3 regions of the Priestia sp. VA7 genome follow, and region 1 is predicted to be linked to each of the others. Evidence: riboswitches for the same ligand, from Rfam matches in the RefSeq annotation. Region 1 holds a riboswitch; each other region holds the start of a gene.
The links. A riboswitch is a leader RNA that binds a small molecule or an ion and turns the genes downstream of it on or off. The one in region 1 is predicted to bind cobalamin.
Positions count from the first base shown of each region.

Region 1 (4,551 bases):
CTATTTCCCTTTAGACTCTATCATAAAAAAGGAAGCCGACTACCATAAGGCAATCGGCTCACACATGTAGGATATTGATTTAACACTAACAAAGTACAACACAACACTAGTAATTATATAATATATTTCATTATTTTGAAAGCGATTTCATAGATATTTTTAAAAATATTTTGTTATTTGTTTTTCATAGAAAAAAACCACGTTTCAGCCAATTCGAAACGTGGTTTTTTTCTGTAAGGACTTGCCCTACAGGCTATAAATGGAAGTACGCTCATTATAGCATGAGCTCTTATCTAGATTCTATGGTAATTACTGTATAATATCGTTACATTACGACCGGTTGTATTTTTCTGTCCATGTGCAGCGTATTCCATGGCTCATCCTGTTCAGCAAGCCTTTCGATAAAATCTTGTGAAGTCCAGAATGGAATAGCCCCCGGTAAAAAAGGATGAGTATGCAGATACAACGTGTCATAAAAATGACTTTGAGCAAATTGTTCCACTGCTTTTAACAGCTGCTGTCCAATGCCTAGACGCCGGTATGCTGGATCGACATAGCATTTTACAATCTCGGCTGCAGTTTTATGTTCATATCGCTTTTTTAATGCATGAAACCTTCCATCGTAAGCGTATAAACCCATTGTTCCAATTACTTGTTGATTTTCCGTGACAGCTGCAAAAAAAGCAGCGCCTTTCGCTTGAACATAATATTCATTAAAATGAAGCAAATCCACAGGAAGCTGATTTTTTTCCATCATAGGAAATAGCTCATTCCGCATATTCATGACAAACTGAATCACTTCAGCATCCTTTTCTGTTACTTCTTTAATTTGATACATTTGTACTTCTTGCACGTTTACTGTCACATCCTTTTATCTATCATTGTATACTTTCTCTTTTTCCTATAGGAACAACACAATATTGACTATGGCGTTACGTCTAAATGCTGAGTGAGCATATAATACTCGCTTGGATTTGTGGTCCAGTTTTTCACTTTTTGATTATAAGCAACAACAATGTTTGGATGTACAATCGATGATGTCAGCATTTCCTCATTAATCAAAGCGGTTGCTTGCTTAGCTAACTGATCTCGCTTTGCGTCATCTATGGTTAAATTTAACTGCTGAATCATTTTTGTTAGCTTATCATTATCAATCCGGCTGGCATTTAAACCACCGCCCGGCAAATAGTTCGTACTTAAATAATAGCTTGCATCTCCTCTAGGTGCAGTGATAAGACTGTACAGTGCTAAATCCCAATCGTCTTTTGCCATTACATATTCATCGCTGTCCTCAACGAGATGAATCTTAATAGTAATTCCTAACTCTTTCGCATTAGACTGTATAAGCTGAGCAATCAAAGGAAGTTCCGGCAGAGAGCTGTATGTGACAAGAGAGAGGGATAATGGCTTTCCATTTTTGATTGTTTTGCCATTTTTAATTTGATAGCCTGCTTTCTCTAAATATTTTTTAGCAGATGGCATACCTCTTTGCTCATTAGCATTATTATCAGCAAAAGGAAATTGGGGTAAAAATGGACCTCGAGCGGCTGCCGCTTGATTGTTCATGATGCTGCTGACAATTTCTTTTCGGTTCAGTAAGGTATCGATAGCTTTTCTTACATTTTCGTCTTTTAATGCGTCATTGGTTTGATTATAAAGTAATAAATGTGTACGCACACTGGGTACTCCACTTACCTTAAAAGACGGATCTGTTTGTAAAGTGCCCAAACTTTCTAAAGGCGGGCGATAAATAATATCGGCTGTTCCGGACTGAAGAGCCGCAACTCGCGCATTAGCATCTTCGTTAAATGCAAAGATCGCATTTTTCAATTTTACTTTCCCATTCCAATAATGTTCATATCTTTCTAACTTCACTTGATTTCCTTGATCGAAAGTCAAAACTTGAAATGGACCTGTGCCAATAGGCTTCTTAGCTATATTAGAAACATCAATATCTATAATAGCTGTGTTTGGATGCACTAACTCAGAAGGAAATTTAGGCATTGGTTCTTTTAATGTAATTGTCAGCGCATGACCGTTCGCTTTCATTTCTTTAATATTTAAAGCGTTTTTCATCGCATAACTTTGATCTATCGTTCTTTGAAGAGAAGACTTAACGGCATTTGCATCTAGCGCTTTACCATTTTGAAACGTAATATTCTTTCTTATCGTAAATGTCCACGTAAGACCGTTATCTTCCGTTTTCCACTTTTCAGCAAGCCAGGGCTTTATTTTTAAATCATTGCTGATTTTAACAAGCGTCTCCCCTACTCCCGCACGAACTGCTGTATAATTATCATCCGTATGAGGATCAAGCGTTGCAGATGTAAAATTAAATAAAAACGTCACACTTTTATCCGTTTTCTTTCTTTCTTTTATACTTATGCTCTCTTCATTAGGAGCGCAAGCAGTGAGGCAAAGTAACACAAGAAATATCATAGATACGAATTTTTTATTATTTATCATTGCTTTTTCCACCTTCTATTTTAATACACAAAAAAGCACTTCTAAAAAGAAGTGCTTGTCTTCACAACAAATTCAGATAAACGTATTCCTTGTTTATCCTATTTTTGGTTCTGCCAAAACACCTCCCTATCCTCGTAGGTTATTGTGTGTTGCGATTTATGGCAGGTCTCCTGGCTTCAAGTCATTGCCTTATACCGCCTTCCCGTCTCTAAATAGACAGTGGCTTTTTGGCATAAGGCTCCTTGTTACAGTGGCGGGACCGCTCCGGATTTGCACCGGATTCCCTTTTAAGGCAATTGAAAAACAATTGCCACCATAAAAGCTGGTTATTTAATTTAGTAGCGTGCTCTTGAAACTCTAGAAGTAGAAGCTGATGGTGAAACATCTTCATCATCAAATCCAGTGGCAATAACGGTTACCATCATTTCGTCCTTTAAATCTTCATTAATCACGGATCCAAAAATCATATTTAAGTCCTGATCAGAAGCCGACGTGACAATATCTGCTGCTTCCTGTACTTCGTAAAGACTCAGGCTGCTGCCGCTTGTAATGTTCAACAGCACGCCTCTTGCTCCATCAATCGATGCGTCTAGCAGCGGACTAGAAATCGCTTTTTTCGCTGCTTCAATTGCCCGGTCTGATCCGGAAGCTCGTCCGATACCCATAAGCGCAAATCCTTGATTAGACATGATTGTTTTTACATCAGCAAAATCAAGGTTAATCAGCCCCGGAACAGCGATTAAATCTGAAATACCTTGAATACCTTGGCGAAGAACATTATCTGCTTCACGGAATGCTTCAAGCATAGGCGTCTTTTTATCGACAATTTCAAGCAAGCGGTCGTTTGGAATCACAATAAGGGTATCTACCGATTCATTCATCGCAGTAATACCGCCTACTGCTTGCTTCGTACGTTTATTTCCTTCAAACTTGAACGGGCGAGTGACTACTCCAATTGTTAAAGCATTTAGTTCACGGGCAATTTGGGCAATAACCGGAGCTGCTCCAGTACCGGTTCCTCCGCCCATGCCAGCTGTTACGAATACCATATCTGCGCCTTGCAGTACTTCTTGAATTTGTTCTCTGCTTTCTTCGGCTGCTTCTCTTCCCACTTCTGGATTAGCTCCTGCACCTAATCCTCGCGTTAAGGCCGCACCAATCTGCATTTTCACATCTGCTTTAGATAAGTTAAGCGCCTGAGCATCTGTATTAACGGCGATAAATTCTACCCCTTGTACACCATGTTCAATCATACGGTTAACGGTGTTATTTCCTCCACCGCCGACTCCAATTACTTTAATTCGCACTAATGGCGATACATCTGCATCAAATCCAAACATTCTAAGTTCCTCCTCAATGATCAAAATTACTTTCTCTTATTATCCGAAAAAACACGTGAAGAACCTTTTACTACTATATTTAAGGCGTAACTGTTCTTTTGTTTTACAGATTTTATACATTTCTCTTTTAACCTTTAAATCTTTACATCTTTATGTAAAATTATTGTTGTTCTGCAGTTAGTACGCCGAACTCTTTTTTGGTTTTTCTACTCAAAACGGCATATAAGCTTATTGTATCATTCATTTGACAGATGTCTGTATTTAATTTTGAGTAAGATGTGACTAAGAGAATAATATTTTTATAGACAAAATGAGAAAAAGCCCTTAGAAATAAGGGCTTCTCTAGATAATAAACCGTTTTATAATTTCCCAGTTAAGAATTGAGCTTCTCCCATGCCAAAGCTCCAGTCAGCATTACCGTTCTCAACAATTGAAATCATAATGTCGTTTGGCTGAATACCGCAGCTTTCTCCCAGCTCTTTTACAATTAATTTGTAAAGAGCTTGTTTTTGCTCTTCTGTTCGCTGTTTACTCGTTACACTTATAATAACCAAATCCTTGCTTCTCTCAAAGCCAAGACCTGTATCTTCAATAATCATTTCATGAGCAGGATGCTGATGTACAATTTGATAGCGGTCGCGTTCTGGGACGCCAAAGGCTTCTAGTATCGCTCGGTGAGTAGCGTCTAGTAATGCTTTTAACTCTTTTTCATCTCTTCCTTCTATTACATCAAATCTAAGTAATG
Region 1 is NZ_JBVQPN010000007.1:32,516-37,066, reverse strand. It holds gene AC0C45_RS25005 (CitMHS family transporter) at 1-14, shown strand, start outside; gene AC0C45_RS25000 (GNAT family N-acetyltransferase) at 326-853, opposite strand; gene nikA (nickel ABC transporter substrate-binding protein) at 925-2,466, opposite strand; cobalamin riboswitch at 2,610-2,799, opposite strand; gene ftsZ (cell division protein FtsZ) at 2,802-3,806, opposite strand; gene AC0C45_RS24985 (tautomerase family protein) at 4,166-4,551, opposite strand, start outside.

Region 2 (4,551 bases), on a different contig from region 1:
GAAAGTAGGACTAGAAGGACATGAGCATCAGAAAGTTGGAAAGTTTTCATTTGGAATGAAAAAGAAGTTAGGAATTGCTCAAGCAATTGTAGCAGACCCAGATCTTATCTTTTTAGATGAACCAACTTCTGGAGTAGATGTTGAATCTGCTCTCCACATTCATGAACTAATAAGAGAACTCCAAAATCAAGGCAAGACAATTTTTATGACGTCTCATAATTTAAATGAAGTTGAGAAGATTTGTACACGTGTAGCGATTATGAAAAATGGGGTCATTTTAATAGAAGGTACAATGGAAGAGCTGCGCTTTCAATATCAAGCGAAAAAAACGGTGATGATCAAACATGATCCTTATCCAAACAGTCACAAAGAATACATTCAACAGTTTTTCCGTACGTTGAGTCCCGAAGTTGAATACCATCACATGTACACAAAAGTGATGCTTCAAAAAGAAAGAAATATTCCTCTTATTATTCGCGAATTGATTCAATGCGGTATCGACATTTATCAAGTTCACGTCGAAGAACCTTCTTTAGAAGAGATCTTTTTGCAAAAAAATATTGTGGATCACTCACAGGTGAGTTAATAGGCGAAAGGCGTTGATTTACTACTGAGCTTGAGTACATTATTTATAAATACCAGTTAGGAAGCTTCTGACAAAAACATGTTCATTTTCTCAAGAAACTGATAAGATAGCTAATGACATTTAAAAATAAGAAAGGATTTCGATTATGTTATCAGCTATTAATTCAGTAGATTATACCATCTTCCACGCGGTGAATCAGTATGCCTCACACGTAAAGCCTCTAGATTCGCTGATGGTATTCTTTGCAGATTATGCCCAGTATGTACTTATCGTTTTACTCGGCTTGTTTTTACTTATTAATAAAAACGGCAGCCGTGTTGTAGCATTTCAAGCTTTATGTGCTTGTGCCACAGGAGTCATTATCAATAAAGTGATTAGTTTATTTGCTTATCGAGATCGTCCGTTTATCTCTCACCACGTGAATCAGCTCATTGATCACGCCGCGAATTCTTCATTTCCAAGCGATCATGCTACATCTGCATTAGTTATCACTTTTACCATTTGGCTGCATTTCAAACGCTCAGGACGCATGTGGGTTGTAATAGGTGCACTTATTGCATTTTCACGCGTATGGGTTGGCGTTCACTATCCATTCGATGTGTTAACAGGAGCTATTTTAGGATGCGTGCTGGCGCTGTTTATTCATTATGTTATTTTTAATACGAAACTGATGAGGGCTATTACCAACTTGTCTATTTTTCGGAAATCTGCTTATGACGAACAGTCTCAATATTATTAAGAAAAAGTCGCAAATACGCGGCTTTTTTTATTGGGAAATTTTTAATGTATTTAATACTTGTTTTTTAAAATTAAATTGTGTACAATTAAATTACAGAAACGATAAATAAAAAACTTTTAATAAAATTAATGGAAAAGAGGAGCGGTTTATACATGAAAGCTTTATATGAAACAACAGTCGTTAACACAGGTGGAAGAACAGGAGAAGTTCACTCTTTAGATAACATCTTTAACTTAGATGTTGCAACACCTCCAGCGCTTGGTGGAGAAGCAACAACAGCAACAAACCCAGAACAGCTGTTTGCAGCTGGATACAGTGCTTGTTTCAACAGCGCGTTAGAATTTATGTTGAAAAAACATAACGTAGAAATCAAAAGAAGTGAAGTAAAAGCTACTGTTCAGCTGCTTCCCGATAAAGCTGATCAAGGAGTGAAAATTGGAGTAGCGCTTGAAGCTCATATCGAAGGTTTAGATTTAGAAACAGCGAAAAAATATGTAGACCTAGCTCACTCATACTGCCCGTATTCAAAAGCAATCAGCGGTAACGTAGACGTAACGGTAGAAGTAGTTTAATTGCTTTAAAAAGCCCTGCTAAGCATGTAAAGTTTAGCAGGGCTTTTCTATTTGAATTTTCTCTATTCATTTGTAAGCGGTACTAGTATAATGAAGAAGAAAATGAATTATTCGCACAGTTTAGGTGCTCTTACATAGCGTAAGAGGTAACAGGGAATCGAGTGCAAATCTCGAGCGGTCCAGCCACTGTAAGCAGGGAGTTTTCTATCTTATCGTCACTCAAAACGGGGAAGGCGGTAGAAAATGATGATCTCAAGCCAGGAGACCTACCTATTCTGTACACTTGACTCTTCTAGGAAAGAGGCGGTGTATCAAGGTACGCAGTGAGCAATTGCTGTTTATTTTCATATGCCGACACATCCTCAATTTCTATAGAATTGAGGCTTTTTTACGTTTTATTTTTAAAAAAAGGAGTGTAGGAAATGGAAGGTTTATCAGTTTTTTTACTTGTCTTTTTATTAGGAATCAGGCACGGATTGGATGCAGATCACTTAGCTTTTATTGATGGCCAGACTCGATATAATTGGCGAATGGGCAGCCGTTTTGCCCCGTGGGTCGGAACGCTGTTTTCACTAGGTCACGGAGGAATGGTGGCCGTCACGGCCGGGATGCTGGGCGTGGTGATGAAGAATTTTACGTTTCCATCGTATTTCGATCATTTTGCATCTTGGGTATCCATTATCTCTCTCTTTCTAATCGGGACATTAAACACATATCATTTGCTTCGAACCAAAAATAAAGAGGAAGAGTTTCAGCTGAGCGGGTTAAAAGGGAAGTTTATTCCGAAAATCGCAAAAGGAACAACGAATCCTTTTTTAATTATTCTTGTAGGAGCATTGTTCGCTTTAGCAGCCGAAACGGTCAGTCAAACGGCCGTGTGGTCTCTAGCTGTAGGGAACGCAGGCAAGTATACGCCGCTTTTGTTGGGGCTAGTGTTTATGTTTGGTATGATGCTAACAGATACAATCGATTCATTGATTGTACATAAAATGGTGAATGAATCGAGTAAATTTGGACAATCTGCTTCTCGCTTGATGGGCTGGGTTATTGTTGTCCTCGCTTATGGTGTGTCGTTCTATTTAGCATTCACTTTCTTTAACCCATGGGCCGAAGTAAACTTTGAAATGGTTGGCGTTATTCTGTTTGTTTTTTTAGTGTCTATGTTTGTTTTTGTGAGTGTGAAGTCAAAAGGGAAAAATATTAAAATAAATGTCAATTAGTCAAACGAAAGCTTTAATCTGTTGAAGATTGAAGCTTTTTTGTATGAATTTGTTGAAGTTTATGGCTATTTTCGGTCGGTTATGAATAAGTTAAAGTATTATCTGTATTTAAAGGATGGAAAATTGTCTGAAAACCATTATAATTAAGGATAATTTAAGATCGTTATGTGAAACGTAGAACATAGTTATACGTACGATAAATAAAAGCATTTAATGCAAGCAGCAGGGGTTGTTTGGAGGAGGAATTGATTTGAGTCAGGTAATGGTAGAACAAAGTGTATTTAGTTATTTAAAAGAACACGAACAAGAGATGCTTGAAGATTTAGTCGGATTTGTGAAAAAAGAATCACCGTCCTACAGCAAAGAGTTAGTAGATCAGTGTGGAATGTATTTAACGCAGCTATTTCAAAAGCGTTTAGGGGTAGGGTACGAAATCATAGAAGAAAAAGAAGTAGGAAACCATTTGAAATTTACGATTGGAGAAGGAGAAAAGCAGCTTTTAATTATCGGTCACTTTGACACGGTATGGGAAAAGGGAAGGCTGAGTCTAAGAACAGAGGGAAACAAGCTGTACGGTCCGGGAATTTTAGACATGAAAGGCGGCATTGTCCAATCTATATGGGCGATTAAAGCGATTCAAGAGCTTGGCTTATCGCTCGATAAAAAAATTGTGTTTTTCTGCAATTCGGATGAAGAGATTGGGTCAATTTCTTCTAAAAAATACATTGAAGAAGAAGCACAAAGAAGTGAAGCAGTGCTAGTAGCGGAACCGGCGGTGGCGGGTTCAGGTGCGTTAAAAACGTCGCGCAAAGGAGCGGGGATTTTCACCGTAAAAGTATGGGGACGAGCAGCACACGCGGGTAATCACCACAAAGAAGGAATCAATGCGATTGAAGAGCTGGCGCGCCAAGTGATTTTTCTGCAGAGCTTAACTGATTATGAAAAAGGTACAACGGTAAACGTTGGGACGTTTACGGGAGGCAGCGGTACAAATGTAGTGCCGGAATATGCAGAAGCGCACGTGGATTTACGTGTTTCTACAGAAGAAGAAGCAAAACGCATGACGGATATTATTTTGAATTTAACACCCATTTTAAAAGGGATTAAGCTCGAAGTAACGGGAGGTATGAATCGTCCTCCGATGGTCAAGTCTAAACAAACGGAAGAGCTATTTGAATGCGCTCAGTCAATCGCGGCGAAACTGGGTATGAAATTGGAAGAAGCAGCTGTGGGCGGGGGAAGTGATGGCAATTTTACAGCGGCCATTGGCGTTCCCACGTTGGATGGATTAGGAGCATGCGGAAAAGGAATACATGCGGAATATGAACATATTCAAATTGATACGTTGTCCGAGCGTTCTTCTTTATTTGCGAATTTGCTGCTGCAAATATAAAAAAAGCCCGCCTCAAACGGCGGGGACTAATCTCAAAGCTT
Region 2 is NZ_JBVQPN010000006.1:86,417-90,967, forward strand. It holds gene AC0C45_RS24330 (ABC transporter ATP-binding protein) at 1-586, shown strand, start outside; gene AC0C45_RS24335 (undecaprenyl-diphosphatase) at 732-1,325, shown strand; gene AC0C45_RS24340 (organic hydroperoxide resistance protein) at 1,478-1,897, shown strand; cobalamin riboswitch at 2,003-2,185, shown strand; gene AC0C45_RS24345 (HoxN/HupN/NixA family nickel/cobalt transporter) at 2,320-3,117, shown strand; gene AC0C45_RS24350 (M20 family metallopeptidase) at 3,347-4,510, shown strand.
Region 2: linked by a shared signal. The riboswitch ahead of AC0C45_RS24345 (HoxN/HupN/NixA family nickel/cobalt transporter) and the one ahead of nikA (nickel ABC transporter substrate-binding protein) in region 1 are both predicted to bind cobalamin.

Region 3 (4,551 bases), on a different contig from region 1:
TTCGCGGGAAGCTTTCAGGTTTAAATCAGCTAATGATTGTAATTGGATTATTATTAAGCTATATTGTAGCCTTTATTTTTGAGCCCGTTCCAAACAGCTGGCGATTAATGCTTGGCAGCGCCGGTATTTTTGCAATTGTATTATGCATCGGTATGATCAAGCTTCCAGAGTCGCCTCGCTACTTAATTAAAAATGGAATGCCAGATAAAGCGCGTGAAGTGCTGCGCACGCTTCGCCGGTCAACAGCTGAAGTGGAAGCTGAAGTGTCTGAAATTGAAAGCGTAGCTGTTCATGAACAATCAGGCATTAAGCAGCTGTTTCATAAAAAGTTTCGTTTAGCTTTAATTATCGGTGTCGGAATGGCAACTTTTCAACAGATTCAAGGCTCAAACTCAATTGTTTATTATGCAACAAGCATTGCTCGTCAAGTTGGTTTAGCCCCGCAGGTAGCTGCTGGCTTTACGGTTATTGTTGGGGTGATTTTTGTGGTGACAACACTTATCTTCCTGCAGTTTGTTGATAAATTCAACCGCCGTACCATTCTTACGATTGGCGGTGCGGGAATGGCTCTTTCATTTTTCACACCGGCTATTCTAGGAGCATTAGGCGTTAATGAAGTCGTCGTGAACTGGGTTACGTTAATTGCTCTTTGCTGCTTTATCCTTTGCTATGCGTTTTCTTGGGCGCCGCTTACGTGGATCATTGTAGGAGAAATTTTCCCGCTTTCTGTACGCGGAATCGGTGCTGGGATTTCATCTGCTTTTAACTGGACAGGATCGCTGGCAGTAGGGCTTGTGTTCCCAATTTTAGCTGATCAGTTTAGTTTGGGCGTTATTTTTTCAACGTTCGGAATCATTTGCATTCTCGGTTTATTCTTCATACGTTTTGTAGTTGTTGAAACAAAAGGACGTAGCCTAGAGCAAATTGAAACGGACATGGCAGCTCGTTCTGGAAGAAATTCTGTAAGTCCAGTTGAGCGTAATAAATATGTTTAATTGTCGTAAATGTTTTAAATGTAAGATGCTGAGATAAAAGTATTTTAGCTGAAGTGAAAAACGAACCACTAATCAAACACTTTGATTAGTGGTTCGTTTTTTTTGTTAGGGTAAACGTAGGTTTCATGTGTATAGATCTTTCTAGCAGGTGATTGGAGGACAAGACGAAGACTCCTGCGGGAAGCGAAGTCTTGTACGGAAATCAACTGCGGTGTCACAAGCGATTCAGCTCATGTATCCCATTTGCCTTTAGATTGAATTCATTTCGTTATGTCTCAACCTCTTTTGGGAAAATGTGCATAACTCTTAACGAAACCTTGTAGCAGAAGGTTCAGTCAAACGTTATAATAGATAATGAATGATGATATATTCTCTATATTTGTCATATATTTGTATTACATATGTAATTAAAGAAAAACATTCACTTGATATACTGTTTAATGACTTAACTTTATCTTAAAATTCACAGTGAACTGCCTGTTTATAGAGGCTTAGAATATACACAGCAAATGGAGGAGCAATCATGGCAAACGAAAAGATGCAAGAAGGACTTAATCGTTTTATCAAGGAAGATTTAAATGACCTTTTAGGTAGACTGTTCCCCTTAATGGACCGGGAGTGTGCCGAAGAAAAAAGAAAGCTTATTGAAACAGCAGTAGAGTACATTTATTCGTCAGGATATCACCAAGGAGCAAAAGACTTGATCGAAACACATCGAAAAGACGATTACAAATTGTTAAGACAAAAATTAGCGTCAGCACCTCCTGAAAACTAATTTTTTTGCAATTTCTTTTGACAACATAAATCTAAGGTGTTAAGATGACTCTACATTCAAAATATTATAAACAATTAAAACTCTTATTGAGAGAGGCGGAGGGACTGGCCCTGTGAAGCCCGGCAACCATTTAACATTCTTGTTAAAAAGGTGCTACATCCTGCAAAGCGTACAGCTTTGAAAAATAAGAGAGGATTTCATAGATACTATGCCTCTCTATTCATGATAGAGAGGCTTTTTATTTTATGTGAAGGTGTTTTGAATGAACAATTTTATAAAAATGCATCAGGTGCTGTGTAACGAATGTACGCAGCTTAAAAGGGAAGATCGGTGAAAAGCCGGCGCGGTCCCGCCACTGTAATGGGGAGCAACTTATTAACCACTGTTTCATGTTGAAATGGGAAGGGATAAGAAGCGATGAACCTAAGTCAGGAGACCTGCCTGTTGTATGCACTTAAGCTCTACGGGATATAGAGAGGAGTGAGGAATACGTGTTGAGAAAAACAGACTATCTCAACTTTAGTTAAGTATGCGTATCATCTCTCTTTTCATTTCGAAAAGAGAGATTTTTTAGTTTATCGATAAAAAAATATACAGGGAGTGGAAAAAATGAGCAGTGTAAAAAGTTCAAATGTAGGTTATCCAAGAATTGGTGAAAAACGAGAATGGAAAAAATCGCTTGAGCAGTTTTGGGCAGGAAAACTAGAGAAAGATATCTTTCTACAGGAAATTGAAGCTCTTCGTCTTGAGCATCTGAAAAAACAGCGTGACGCAGGAATTGAACTGATTCCAGTCGGCGATTTTAGCTTATACGATCACGTGTTAGATACAGCCGCTATGTTTGGTTTGGTGCCAAAGCGCTTTGAATATGACGGAGGACCGGTATCGCTTGAAACGTATTTTGACATCGCGCGAGGAACAAAAGGTGCGGTAGCTTCTACGATGACAAAATGGTTTAACACAAATTATCACTACATCGTACCCGAGCTTGAGGAATGTACGCCGGCACTTGTAGAAAATCGGCCGCTTCAATTTTACAAAGAAGCAAAAGAAAAGCTGAATATCAAAGGTAAACCCGTTATTTTAGGTCCAGTAACATTTGTGAAGCTGTCAAAAGGATATAAAGAAAGTGAGTTTGAAAAAGTAGTTGAACAATTTGTTCCGCTTTATGCAACTATTTTAGCGGAGCTGCAGGCAGAAGGCGTCGAGTGGGTGCAGATAGATGAGCCGGTTTTAGCTACAACGCTATCAAAAGAAGAAATCGCGCTGTACAAAGAAGTCTATCAAACTTTGAAGGAAGCGGCACCGAATGTAAAAGTCATTTTGCAAACGTATTTTGACAGCATTGATCACTATAAAGAAGTAGTTGCTCTTCCTGTTCATGGTATTGGCTTAGATTTTGTACATGACCGAGGCGAAAATCTCACGGCGCTTAATAAATATGGTTTTCCAACTGATAAAGTGCTGGCAGCAGGAGTGATTGACGGACGAAACATTTGGCGTGGAAATTTGGATGAACAACTTTTAACGATCAGTGAAATTGAAGAAGCCGTATCAAAAGACCGTTTGATTCTGCAGCCTTCATCAAGTCTGTTACATGTTCCTGTCACGGTGAAAAATGAAGAGACGATTGATCCAGTATTGAAAAATGCGCTCTCTTTTGCAGATGAAAAGCTACAGGAAATCACGCTGTTAACGAAAGCGGTACAGCAAGGAAAAGAAGCAATAGAAAAAGAAATAAGTGTAAGCAAACAAGCGATTCAAGCATTAAATGGATCATCTTTTCGAAATCATCAAGACGTGCAAAAAGAGCTGAAGCAGCTGCACAGTTATAAAGCAGAGCGCCAAGCGCCGTTTGACGTACGTCAACGCGTTCAACAAGAAGCGTTTCAGCTGCCGCTTCTTCCAACGACAACGATTGGAAGCTTTCCGCAAACAAAAGAAGTGCGAAAAGAGCGTCTAAAATGGCGTAAAGGAGAACTAACAGACGAAGCGTATGAAGCGTACATTAACGAGGAAATCAAAAAATGGATTGAAATTCAAGAAGATATCGGCTTAGATGTCCTTGTGCACGGAGAGTTTGAGCGTACGGACATGGTTGAGTACTTCGGTGAGAAATTAGGAGGCTTTCAGTTTACGAAGTTTGGCTGGGTGCAATCTTACGGTTCTCGCTGCGTGAAACCGCCGCTTATTTACGGAGATGTCTCGTACGAACAGGCGATGACGATAAAAGAAACGATCTACGCACAGTCTCTAACCGATAAGCCGGTTAAAGGAATGCTGACGGGTCCGATTACAATTTTAAACTGGTCGTTTGTGCGTGATGATATCCCGCGCTACGACGTGGCAAATCAGATTGCGCTTGCTCTTAGAAAAGAAGTAGAAGCACTTGAAAGTCGGGGCATTTCAATGATTCAAGTAGATGAACCGGCGCTGCGTGAAGGATTGCCGTTAAAACGAGAAAACTGGAACAGCTACTTAAATGCTGCGGTGTATGCGTTCAAGCTAGCGACGGTATCGGTGCAAAATGAGACGCAAATTCACACGCATATGTGCTATTCAGAATTCGAAGAGATTATTGATGCGATCAAAGCGCTTGATGCCGACGTCATTTCCATTGAAACGTCTAAAAGCCACGGTGAATTAATTTATGCGTTTGAAGAACATACGTACAATCAAGGAATTGGACTTGGCGTATATGATATCCACAGTCCGCGCGTGCCGAAGCTTGAAGAGCTGACACGAAACATTGACCGCGCTCTAAAGGTGCTTGATCCTGCA
Region 3 is NZ_JBVQPN010000003.1:49,124-53,674, forward strand. It holds gene AC0C45_RS12640 (sugar porter family MFS transporter) at 1-995, shown strand, start outside; gene AC0C45_RS12645 (hypothetical protein) at 1,519-1,770, shown strand; SAM riboswitch class I at 1,851-1,961, shown strand; cobalamin riboswitch at 2,041-2,229, shown strand; gene metE (5-methyltetrahydropteroyltriglutamate--homocysteine S-methyltransferase) at 2,380-4,551, shown strand, end outside.
Region 3: linked by a shared signal. The riboswitch ahead of metE (5-methyltetrahydropteroyltriglutamate--homocysteine S-methyltransferase) and the one ahead of nikA (nickel ABC transporter substrate-binding protein) in region 1 are both predicted to bind cobalamin.